Regions from separate parts of the Ruminococcus sp. J1101004sp1_RTP21198st1_B9_RTP21198_201120 genome, predicted to be linked through region 1. Evidence: predicted binding sites of a transcription regulator. Region 1 holds the regulator's gene; each other region holds the start of a gene.
The links. The regulator LexA, encoded in region 1, represses DNA repair genes until DNA is damaged. The targets are predictions, from matches to a motif close to CNAACANNTGTTNG.
Positions count from the first base shown of each region.

Region 1 (3,683 bases):
AATCGGCATAACAAGATCTTTCTTTGCAGCTTCCTGCTCAATGGTCTGGGCAAGGCGAAGGGAATCTACCGAGTGAATCATGGCAACCTTGTCAATAATATATTTTACTTTATTGCGCTGCAGATGACCGATCATGTGCCACTGGATATCTGATGGCAGCTGGTCATATTTATCCATGATCTCCTGCACTTTATTTTCTCCAAAAACACGCGCACCGGCATCATACGCCTCCTGAAGCATGGAGACCGGTTTGGTCTTACTTACTGCCACCAATGTGACTTCACCTGGGTCACGGGAAACAGCAGCACAGGCTTTTTCAATATTTGCATTTACCTGCTGTAAATTTTCAGCTAACATTTATAAGCCTCCTTAAAAATAGTATATGTTAAACTTAGTAGAGAATATCCTGCTCTTTTACCTGGGAGGAGTCTCTGGCAATGCGGTCATAGCGGGAAAGTCCGTAGGATGTATTACTGGAAATAATGGCATATTCTTCATTCTGATCCAGTATATCTACCTGACGGAATACCGCATACCCTTGATTGATGCAGTAAACGCCTTCCAGAGAATCTGTTTCGCCTACAATAAAGCGCTGGTTGGAGTCATCTTTTACAATAGCATCTCCTTCCTTAAAAGCGCTTCTATCCACGTAATAATTGTAAGCTTCATCGGCAGAATCATCATCTGACTCAATTTTAACTTTACCGTAGATTGTAGCATTGATAAAGGTTCTTACGTTATTTCCGCTGGAATCTTTGGAAATCTTGTTAAAGCCTACACTTCCACTGTCAGGATCAGTCGTGGCATATTCTGCCGGAATTACGTAAAAATCCTTGGATTCAATAGCGGAAAGGGGAATCTTAAGACCGGTTACTGTATTGGTAACCAGCTCAATATCCAGAAAACGGTCAGATGCATAGCGGATCAGACCGCGGCTGAAGTCAATTTTTCCATATTTGTTACCATCGATTTTTATGATGGAAAAATCGCCGCTCTGTGTCATATCATCCTTGAGAAATTTCACACGAATGGTGGAACGTCCCTCCAGCTTGGCGGCCTGTTTGTCGCTTAATGGAATGATCAGGCTCCATAATTCGCTGGTAATATTTGTATAAATGTTATCTCCGGCCTGCACCTTTTCGGATGTCTTCAGATCCGTTTCATGGTAAGAAGTCTGGTCAAAATCTGCTGCTGTAATGTTCTCCACAGTCTTATTCTCATAACCGTCCATAGAATAGAGGATAATGCCGTCTTCCTGGGCTTTACAGATATTCTGTCCGCCGATGGTCACTACTTGTGAATCTGCATTCCCGTCAGTGGAAATTCCCTCATACTGAAGGATGCTTCCCTCCAGCTGGTTCTTAAAACTGTAAGTGTTGTTAAATTTACTTCCGGAAAATCCTTTGGAAAAGCTGAGCATAGAACTGCGGATCTTCTCCAGTTCATCAGCAGTCAATGCAGACTTGGTTTCTGCAATTTTTCCGGAACTTAATCCGTAAACAGCACCGTTGGCATTGATCTTACTTCCCTCCCGGGCATAATAATTCACATAACCGGAGGATTCTGCCTTAAAAACACTCTCTTCCCGAAGAGAAATACCAGTGTAGGTCTCGTTTCGCGACAAAGGACCTGTGGTAACCTGGTAAGATTCGATATGTGTGGAGGTTACAAGTAAAAATGCAGTAAAAATCATATATAATAACAATATACCAAAAGCAACGGTGGCAATATTCAGTCCGAATATGTTCTTTAACTGGACAAAAAGTCCTGCCGTTTTGCCAGGCTTGTTAGATTTCTTCTCGGACAAGCGGATTCCCCCTTTGTTTTTGAGTCGGGCTCTGAATTTTCATACCAAACAATTGTACCATTTTTTGCCGGTGAACACAAGGAAAAGAAAACGAAAAGTGTGTGAACAAAGCTGGAAGCTGTGAACAGCCTGCATATCAAAAAACGAACATATTTTCAGAATATCTGTTTGCTTAATTAAGAAAAATATGGTATGATAAGAAAAAGTTGAATGAATTTCGGAGGAAAACTCTTATGACATATGGTAAAATCAGCAAAAAACAGCAGGAAATTTTAGAATATATTAAAAGTGAGATTCTGAACCGCGGATTCCCGCCAGCAGTTCGTGAGATTTGTGAAGCTGTAAATCTGAAGTCTACATCATCTGTTCATGCCCATCTGGAAGCTCTTGAGAAGAACGGATACATCCGCCGCGATGCCACGAAGCCAAGAGCCATAGAGATCATTGATGACAATTTCAATCTTGTCCGCCGTGAAGTGGTCAATGTTCCGCTTGTAGGTACTGTAGCCGCCGGACAGCCTATTCTGGCTGTAGAGAATGTAGATGGCTACTTCCCCATCCCGGCAGAATTTATGCCCAATGAACAGAGCTTCATGCTGAAGGTAAAAGGCGACAGCATGATCAATGCAGGAATCTTCGATGGTGATCAGGTTCTGGTAAAGCAGCAGCCAACTGCAGATAACGGCGACATTGTAGTTGCCCTGGTAGAGGACTCTGCCACAGTGAAGACCTTCTATAAGGAGAAGGGCTACTACCGCCTTCAGCCAGAGAATGACACTATGGATCCCATTATCATTACAGGAGAAATCCAGATTCTGGGTAAAGTATTTGGTGTCATGCGTTTTTACCAATAGTCATAAAAAATTTCCCCTTTAGCAAACAATTGCTGTTTCCAGACAATTGTTTACCAAAGGGGACTTTTTTATTTCTCTAAAAACGCATCCATCTCCAGAACCTTTCCATCTCTCCAGATTCTCTCCAGATCATAGAAAAGTCGGTTTTCCTCATCAAACACATGCACGATCACATCGCTGTAATCCATGAGAATCCAGCTGGAATTGCGGTTTCCCTCAATCTGCTTCGCCTCAAAGCCAGCGCGTCCAAGCTGCTCCTCCACATTATCGACGATCGCCTGAACCTGATTGGAGTTTGTACCGCTTGCGATTACGAAATAATCTGCAATTACAGAAACATTATGAATATCAATTATCTTAATATCCTGTCCCTTTTTATCATCAATTGCCTTGCAGGCAATCTGTGCCATCATTTTCTCTGTACTTACTGTACTCATTCTGATCTGCTCCTTTCTTAATAATGCTTATACTGACCTAATATTATTTTAAATTCCTGCGAGAACAAAAGGCTTTAAAAGTGAAATAATATCCTCTGTCAGGTGGTACCTGGCCTTCGCTCGTGCGAAATATCTCGCATCTCGTAGAATGTTAATTGTAAATAGTAAAAATAGTCGCCAGTATATGCGGAGTATTAATTATCAGATACGTTATTACGCTTATTATGCAATTCTTTATAATAAATATAAGCCTCCTTGGAAGTTGGCTCAATATCATCGGCAGAATCTTCTTCCAGATACTCCAGGGTATCTTTTAGGATCTCATACATACACTCATCCAGGTCTTCAAACGCAAGTTTGCGAATTTCCGGTAAACGGCTTGCTTTATAACGCATGGGCTCAATATAATCTGCAATATAAATAATCTTTTCAAGAAGACTCATTTCACGTCTGCCAGTTGTGTGATAATTGATGGCAGAAAGAATCTCCTGATCGTCAATCCCATATTTCTCGTGAGCAATATAAGCTCCAAGACGGGAGTGGAGAAGAAACGGGTGACTTCTCTCAAAATCGGAAACCGGAATA
Region 1 is NZ_JBCOMI010000020.1:73,819-77,501, forward strand. It holds gene AB5618_RS14195 (YggS family pyridoxal phosphate-dependent enzyme) at 1-357, opposite strand, end outside; gene AB5618_RS14200 (HlyD family efflux transporter periplasmic adaptor subunit) at 392-1,807, opposite strand; gene lexA (transcriptional repressor LexA) at 2,041-2,661, shown strand; gene rsfS (ribosome silencing factor) at 2,730-3,098, opposite strand; gene yqeK (bis(5'-nucleosyl)-tetraphosphatase (symmetrical) YqeK) at 3,293-3,683, opposite strand, start outside.

Region 2 (3,683 bases), on a different contig from region 1:
TAAAGTCTCTATCTTCCTTCTGATGGATGGAACGTTCTCAAAGAACGTCATTGCCTCCTCAACTGTCATATTCAGTACATCATAGATGCTCTTATCCTTATACTTCACTTCCAAAGTTTCCCGGTTATAGCGCTTACCCTTGCAAACTTCACAAGGAACATAAACATCTGGCAGGAAGTGCATTTCAATTTTAATAATACCATCACCACTGCAGGCTTCACAGCGTCCGCCTTTTACATTAAAGCTGAAGCGCCCTTTCTTATATCCTTTTGCCTTGGCATCTGCTGTAGCAGCAAAAAGATCTCTGATCTGGTCAAACACGCCTGTATAAGTAGCAGGATTAGATCTTGGTGTACGTCCAATTGGAGACTGATCAATGGCAATTACCTTGTCCAACTGGTCTATTCCAATAATTTCATCATGCTTTCCCGGGATCACGCGGGCCCTGTTCAGATCTCTTGCAAGATGTTTATAAAGGATTTCATTGATCAGAGAACTCTTTCCTGACCCGGAAACACCTGTAATGCAGGTCATAATTCCAAGAGGAATATCCACGTCTATATGTTTGAGATTATTCTCTGCCGCCCCCTTAATAGTCAGATAACCGGTAGGTTCCTTTCGTACTTCCGGAACCGGGATTTTCAGTTTTCCGCTGAGATATGCTCCTGTAATGGACTTCGGATTCTGCATAAGTTCCTCTGCAGTGCCCATTCCAACAAGCTGTCCACCATGTTCTCCTGCACCGGGTCCGATATCTACAATACAGTCCGCTGCGCGCATGGTATCCTCATCATGTTCAACCACTATAAGACTGTTTCCCAGATCTCTTAGGTGCATCAAAGCTCCAAGAAGTTTATCATTATCCCTCTGATGCAGACCAATGCTTGGCTCATCCAGAATATAGGCAACCCCAACAAGGCCGGAACCGATCTGGGTAGCAAGACGGATTCTCTGTGCCTCTCCACCAGACAGAGTACCGGTAGCACGTGCCAGGGAAAGGTACTCCAGACCTACATCTGCCAGGAACCCCACTCTGGCTCTGATCTCCTTTAGTATCTGCCTTCCAATAAGCTGCTGCTGCGGAGACAGCTGCATTTCTGCCAGAAATCTCTTCAGCTTATCAATGGACATATTGGTAATTTCATAAATATTCTTATCCGCTACCGTGACAGCAAGTGACTCCTTCTTCAGTCGCTGCCCCTTACATGCTTTACATGGAGTGATCTGCATAAAGCTCTCGTATTCCTGTTTCATAGATTCAGAGCCAGTCTCTTTATAGCGCTGTTCCACATTCCTTATAAGACCTGGAAAAGCCACATCATAAACACCCTCTCCGCGCTGTCCCTTATAATAAACCTTCACAGAATGTCCGCCTGTGCCGTATAGAATAATATCCTGTATCTTCTTGGGATAATCTTTAAAAGGTGTATCCAGATCAAAACCGTATTCCCTGCAAAGGGCATTCAGAATAGCATTGGTAAAACTGCTCTTATCTGTGCAAGACTGCCAGCCCATCACTACAATAGCCCCTTCAGAAATGCTCAGAGACTTATCCGGGATCATAAGATCCGGGTCAAATTCCATCTTATAACCAAGGCCAAGACACTCCGGGCAGGCCCCAAATGGGTTATTAAATGAAAAACTTCTGGGCTCGATCTCATCAATACTGACTCCACAATCCGGACAGGAAAAGCTCTGGCTGAAATTCATATAATTTCCATCCATGGTATCCACCACAGCCAATCCGTCAGCCAGATTCAATACTGTCTCAAGAGAATCTGTAAGTCTTTTCTCAATTCCAGGCTTCACGATCAGACGGTCTACAATAATAGCAATCGTATGTTTAATATTTTTGTCCAGAGTAATCTCCTCGGAAAGTTCATACACATTTCCATCGATTTCCGCACGCACATAACCGCTGCGTCTGGCCTGATCCAGTAATTTCGCATGGGTGCCCTTGCGGCCTCGTACTACCGGTGCAAGAAGCTGGATCTTGGTACGCTCCGGCAATTCCATGATCTGATCCACCATCTGGTCTACAGTCTGCTTGGCGATCACCTTGCCGCACTTCGGACAATGCGGAATACCAACGCGGGCATATAAAAGACGGAAATAATCATAAATTTCTGTCACAGTCCCTACTGTGGATCTGGGATTGCGGTTAGTAGACTTCTGGTCAATAGAAATAGCCGGTGGAAGTCCCTCTATACTCTCCACATCTGGCTTCTCCATCTGGCCAAGGAACTGTCTGGCATAGGAAGACAGAGATTCCATATATCTTCTCTGCCCTTCTGCATAGATCGTATCAAATGCCAGTGAAGACTTTCCTGATCCGCTTAAGCCGGTAAGAACTACAAACTTATCTCTGGGAATATCCACACTGAGATTCTTCAGGTTATTCTCATTGGCTCCTCTGATTCTGATAAACTGTTTCTTATTCTCTGCTGCCATCTGTTCCTCCATTTCTTAACCGGAAAGCACCGGCTGTAACTCCCTGTATCCTGATCTGATCCGGAATCCTCCGGCTCAGATATTTCTTAATGTGTTCTTCAAGAATATCACAAGAACATTTGTTCGTCAACCATTTCTAAATTCTTTTTCCACCAAAACTTACAGCAAAAAATCTGCCATCACTGCATTACTCACATGAATGCCTTCTCTTGATAAAAATATCCTGCCGCTTTCTTCCAACAGCAGTCCCTGTTTCTTATATTTTTTCAGAACTTCTCCATATATATTCTCTATTGCAGTGCCAAAATACTCCTGAAATTCCTTTTTGGACACGCCCTGTGTCATACGAAGTCCAAGAAACATAAACTCTGCCATCTCATCTTCTCTTGTAAGAAGTTCCCTGTTTTTTCGAATTTTTTCTGGTGCACTGCTGTTTTTCAGATATTCCTGCATATCGGAAGTATTGGAAAAACGTTCCTTTCCCAATAAGGAAGCCGCTCCAAGCCCAAGCCCCAGATAATCCTTTCTCTGCCAGTATCCTTCATTATGTCTGCATTCACACCCTGCTTTTGCATAGTTGGAAATCTCATACTGATGATAGCCATACTCTTTCAGAACTACAGCAACATCTTCATACATGCGGTACTCCGTATCTTCATCAGGCAAATCCAGCTTTTTTCTGGAAAAAGGGGTGCCCTCTTCAATAATAAGACTGTATGCCGAAATGTGCTCCGGGCCAAGTGCCGCCACCATCCGAAGGTTCTCTATCCAATCTTCATAACACTGTCCCGGAATGGCAAACATCAGATCCACATTTATATTGGAAAAGCCAGCCTCTCTTGCCATCTGAAAGCTTTCCAGAAACTGTGCATAATTATGAATTCTTCCAAGCATAGCCAGTTCCTTATTGTTTGGCGACTGTAAGCCAATGCTGATCCGGTTAATTCCGTATTTTCTGTAAATAGAAAGTTTCTCAGGCGTCAATGTTCCAGGATTTGCTTCAATCGTTACCTCCGCATCCGCCGAAAACAAAAAATAATCTCTCAGCCCCTGTAAAAGCTTTTCCATTACATCACATTCCGGCACAGAAGGTGTTCCCCCGCCAATGAAAACTGTATCTACCGGACGTTTTTTCAGATTCTTTGAAACCGTCTCCATTTCCCGTAAAAGTGCATAAATATAAGCTTCCTGCCCGGCCCTGGTAGAGGGACCTGACAGGAAGTCACAATAAT
Region 2 is NZ_JBCOMI010000008.1:112,663-116,345, reverse strand. It holds gene uvrA (excinuclease ABC subunit UvrA) at 1-2,451, opposite strand, end outside; gene hemW (radical SAM family heme chaperone HemW) at 2,611-3,683, opposite strand, start outside.
Region 2: uvrA (excinuclease ABC subunit UvrA) is a predicted target of LexA. The motif match lies at 2,564-2,577, and genes of this name have one in related genera.

Region 3 (3,683 bases), on a different contig from region 1:
TGCCGGGCAGGATCGCACTGCGGCGCAAATATAAATGTGGCCAGAGGCGATCCGCTGCAGGCACAGAATCCTGTAAATTGTGACGTACATCTTGCAGAAATCCTTTTCAAACACGCTCTAATCAGATCGTGAAGCTGATAAATTGTGCCAAATCTGACTGGCAAAATGCATGGAGAAATCGAAGGATTACTTTTCCGCATCTGCAAGATTTTTCTTCAATTCGATCATTTTGTCACGCAACTCTGCTGCCTGCTCGAAGTTCAAGTCTGCAGCAGCCTGGCGCATCTGTTTTTCCAACTGGGAGATCAGGTTCTTCAGCTCTTTTTTGCTCATGGATTCCGGATCCTTCTTCAGCTTCACTTCAGTTTCAGCCACTGCCTTGGAAACTGCAATCAGATCACGGACTGCCTTCTTAATAGTGGTAGGAGTAATTCCATGCTCCTTATTATAGGCTTCCTGGATTTCCCTACGACGGTTGGTTTCCTCAATGGCATTTCTCATGGAATCCGTCATCACGTCTGCATACATGACAACGTGTCCTTCGCTGTTTCGGGCAGCACGGCCAATGGTCTGGATCAGGGAAGTCTCAGAACGAAGGAAGCCCTCCTTGTCTGCATCCAGAATAGCAACCAGAGTAATCTCAGGAATATCAAGTCCTTCTCGCAGAAGGTTAATGCCTACAAGCACATCAAATACATCCAGACGCATGTCGCGGATGATTTCTGCACGCTCTAGGGTATCAATATCCGAATGAAGATAACGGACACGGATTCCCACATCTTTCATATACTGTGTAAGATCCTCGGCCATTCGCTTGGTGAGAGTTGTGATCAGCACTTTGTTTTTCCTGGAGGTTTCTTTCGTTATTTCGGAAATCAGGTCGTCTATCTGTCCTTCTACAGGGCGCACCTCCACCTTCGGATCCAGAAGACCGGTAGGACGGATGATCTGCTCTGCGCGGAGAAGCTCATGGTCGTATTCATAATCTCCCGGGGTAGCAGATACAAACAAAACCTGGTCAAGTTTATTCTCAAATTCTTCAAAACTCAGAGGGCGGTTATCCTTGGCAGAGGGCAGACGGAAACCATAATCTACCAATGTCTGTTTACGGTTCTGGTCGCCTGCGTACATAGCGCCAACCTGTGGGACTGTCTTGTGTGATTCATCAATAATAAGAAGAAAATCATCCCCGAAATAATCCAGCAGAGTATAAGGTGGCTGCCCTGGCTCCAGTCCGGAAAGATGACGGGAATAGTTCTCAATACCGGAGCAAAAGCCGGTTTCTTTCATCATTTCAATATCAAAGTTGGTACGCTCGGAGATACGCTGGGCTTCCAGAAGCTTGTCTTCGCTTTTAAAGTAGTCTACCCGTTCTTTTAATTCCTCTTCAATGGCAATGGCCGCTTTCTGAATCTGCTCCGCTGGTACTACATAATGGGAAGCAGGGAAAATACCGATGTGCGCAAGCTGGCATTTGATCTCTCCGGTAAGCACATCAATCTCGGAGATACGGTCAATCTCATCTCCGAAAAACTCAACTCTGATAGCAGTATCTGAGCTGTTAGCAGGAAAAATCTCCAGAGTGTCACCACGGACGCGGAAGGTACTTCGGTGGAAGTCCATTTCATTTCGGGTGTACTGAATGTCGATCAGCTCCCGGATAACCTCATCACGATCCTTAGTCATGCCAGGACGCAGGGAAATCATCATGTCCTGAAATTCCTGAGGAGAACCCAATCCATAGATACAGGACACAGAAGAGATGATAATAACATCTTTTCGCTCTGACATGGCGGCAGTGGCAGAAAGACGGAGTTTGTCAATTTCATCATTGATCGCAGAGTCCTTGGCAATATAAGTGTCAGAAGAAGGCACATATGCTTCGGGCTGGTAATAATCGTAATAGGAGACAAAGTATTCCACTGCGTTCTCAGGGAAGAATTCCTTAAACTCACCGTACAGCTGTGCTGCCAGAGTTTTATTATGGGCCAGGATCAGAGTAGGCTTATTCAGCGCCTGAATAACGTTTGCCATAGTAAAAGTTTTACCAGAGCCGGTGACACCAAGCAGCGTCTCAAACTGATTTCCCTCTTTAAATCCCTTTACCAGTTTCTCAATAGCCTGTGGCTGGTCGCCGGTTGGTTTATACTCGGAATGTAATTCAAAATGATCCATATAAGTCCTTTCTTTTATAAAATCAAACACGCTTTAACTGTTTTCAGTATAGCATCCTTTTTTATAAAAGTACAGCAGAATCGAATATTTGTTCTACTCTCTGAAATGCCAGAAGCATTCCAAAACTTTAATTGACAGACATACCTATAGTGCGTTATCTTAAAAAAGAAAAGCGTTATTGTTCACGACCTGACCAGTAACACGCATCGCGATGTACAGAAATTATGCAAAATTATCAGGAGTGCCAGAAATGGAAGAAAAACAAAGAAATAAAAGATATGTGCTGCGGAAGCTTTTTTTTGCCTCTTTATATCTTAGTACGTTTACTTTTGGCGGCGGATATGTGATCGTTACTTTATTAAAGGAGAAATTTGTGGATCAATATCACTGGATCGATGAGGAAGAAATGCTGGATCTGGTGGCAATCGCACAGTCATCTCCAGGAGCGATTGCAGTAAACGGAGCAATTGTGGTGGGATACAAGCTTGGGGGAATACCGGGAATGCTGCTGTCTGTTCTGGGGGCTATTATTCCGCCAATGGTGATCCTGTCCCTGATTTCCTTGTTTTATGATGCATTCCGCTCTAATTATTACATAGCAGCTCTTTTGAAAGGCATGACTGCCGGCGTAGGTGCTGTGATCATTTCCGTGGTATACGACATGGGGAAAAACGTGGCGAAGTCAAAAGACTGGGTAAATGTGATTATTATGGTCATCAGTTTTTGTGCAAGCTATTTTCTGAAGGTGAACATTATTTATATAATACTTATTGTGGCTGTATTTGGATTTGCGCGTACATTTGTGAAGGAGGGATGGAAAAAATGATTTATCTTCAGCTCTTTTTCAGTTTCCTTCAGATCGGTGCATTAAGCTTTGGAGGCGGATATGCAGCAATGCCTCTTATACAGGAACAGGTAGTGACTATGCATGGCTGGATTTCCATGGAAACTTTTTCGGACCTTGTGACCATTGCAGAGATGACCCCTGGTCCTATTGCAGTAAATTCCGCAACCTTTGTAGGAACCAGGATTGCAGGTCCTGGGGGCGCAGTGGTGGCTACTCTTGGCTGTATTTTACCCTCCTGTATAATTGTAACCCTGCTGGCATATATTTACACGAAATATCGGAAAATGTCCCTTCTCCAGGGAACTCTTACATCCCTTCGTCCGGCGGTTGTGGCCATGATCGCCAAGGCAGGAGTTACCATTTTAGTATCATCTTTTTTTATAAATGGTGCAGTGGAACTGTTTCGGGAAAACATATGCATTCGAATGGTGGTATTCTTTACTGCCGCACTGGTGCTTTTGAGAAAATATAAAATGAATCCCATTCTGGTGATGGTTTTGTGCGGTGTGGCCAATATGGCGTTTTGCGCGGCTGTCGGAAGCTGACTGGAAAAGATATGCCAGCTGACTTTCGTATATGGTGCTGCCGCAGGTGGGCAGCACCTGTGTTTAGAAGAAAAATAAGGAGGACAACAGATTGAACATATGTGTATATGGTGCTT
Region 3 is NZ_JBCOMI010000019.1:39,815-43,497, forward strand. It holds gene uvrB (excinuclease ABC subunit UvrB) at 187-2,175, opposite strand; gene AB5618_RS13670 (chromate transporter) at 2,426-3,001, shown strand; gene AB5618_RS13675 (chromate transporter) at 2,998-3,567, shown strand; gene AB5618_RS13680 (TIGR00730 family Rossman fold protein) at 3,659-3,683, shown strand, end outside.
Region 3: uvrB (excinuclease ABC subunit UvrB) is a predicted target of LexA. The motif match lies at 2,257-2,270, and genes of this name have one in related genera.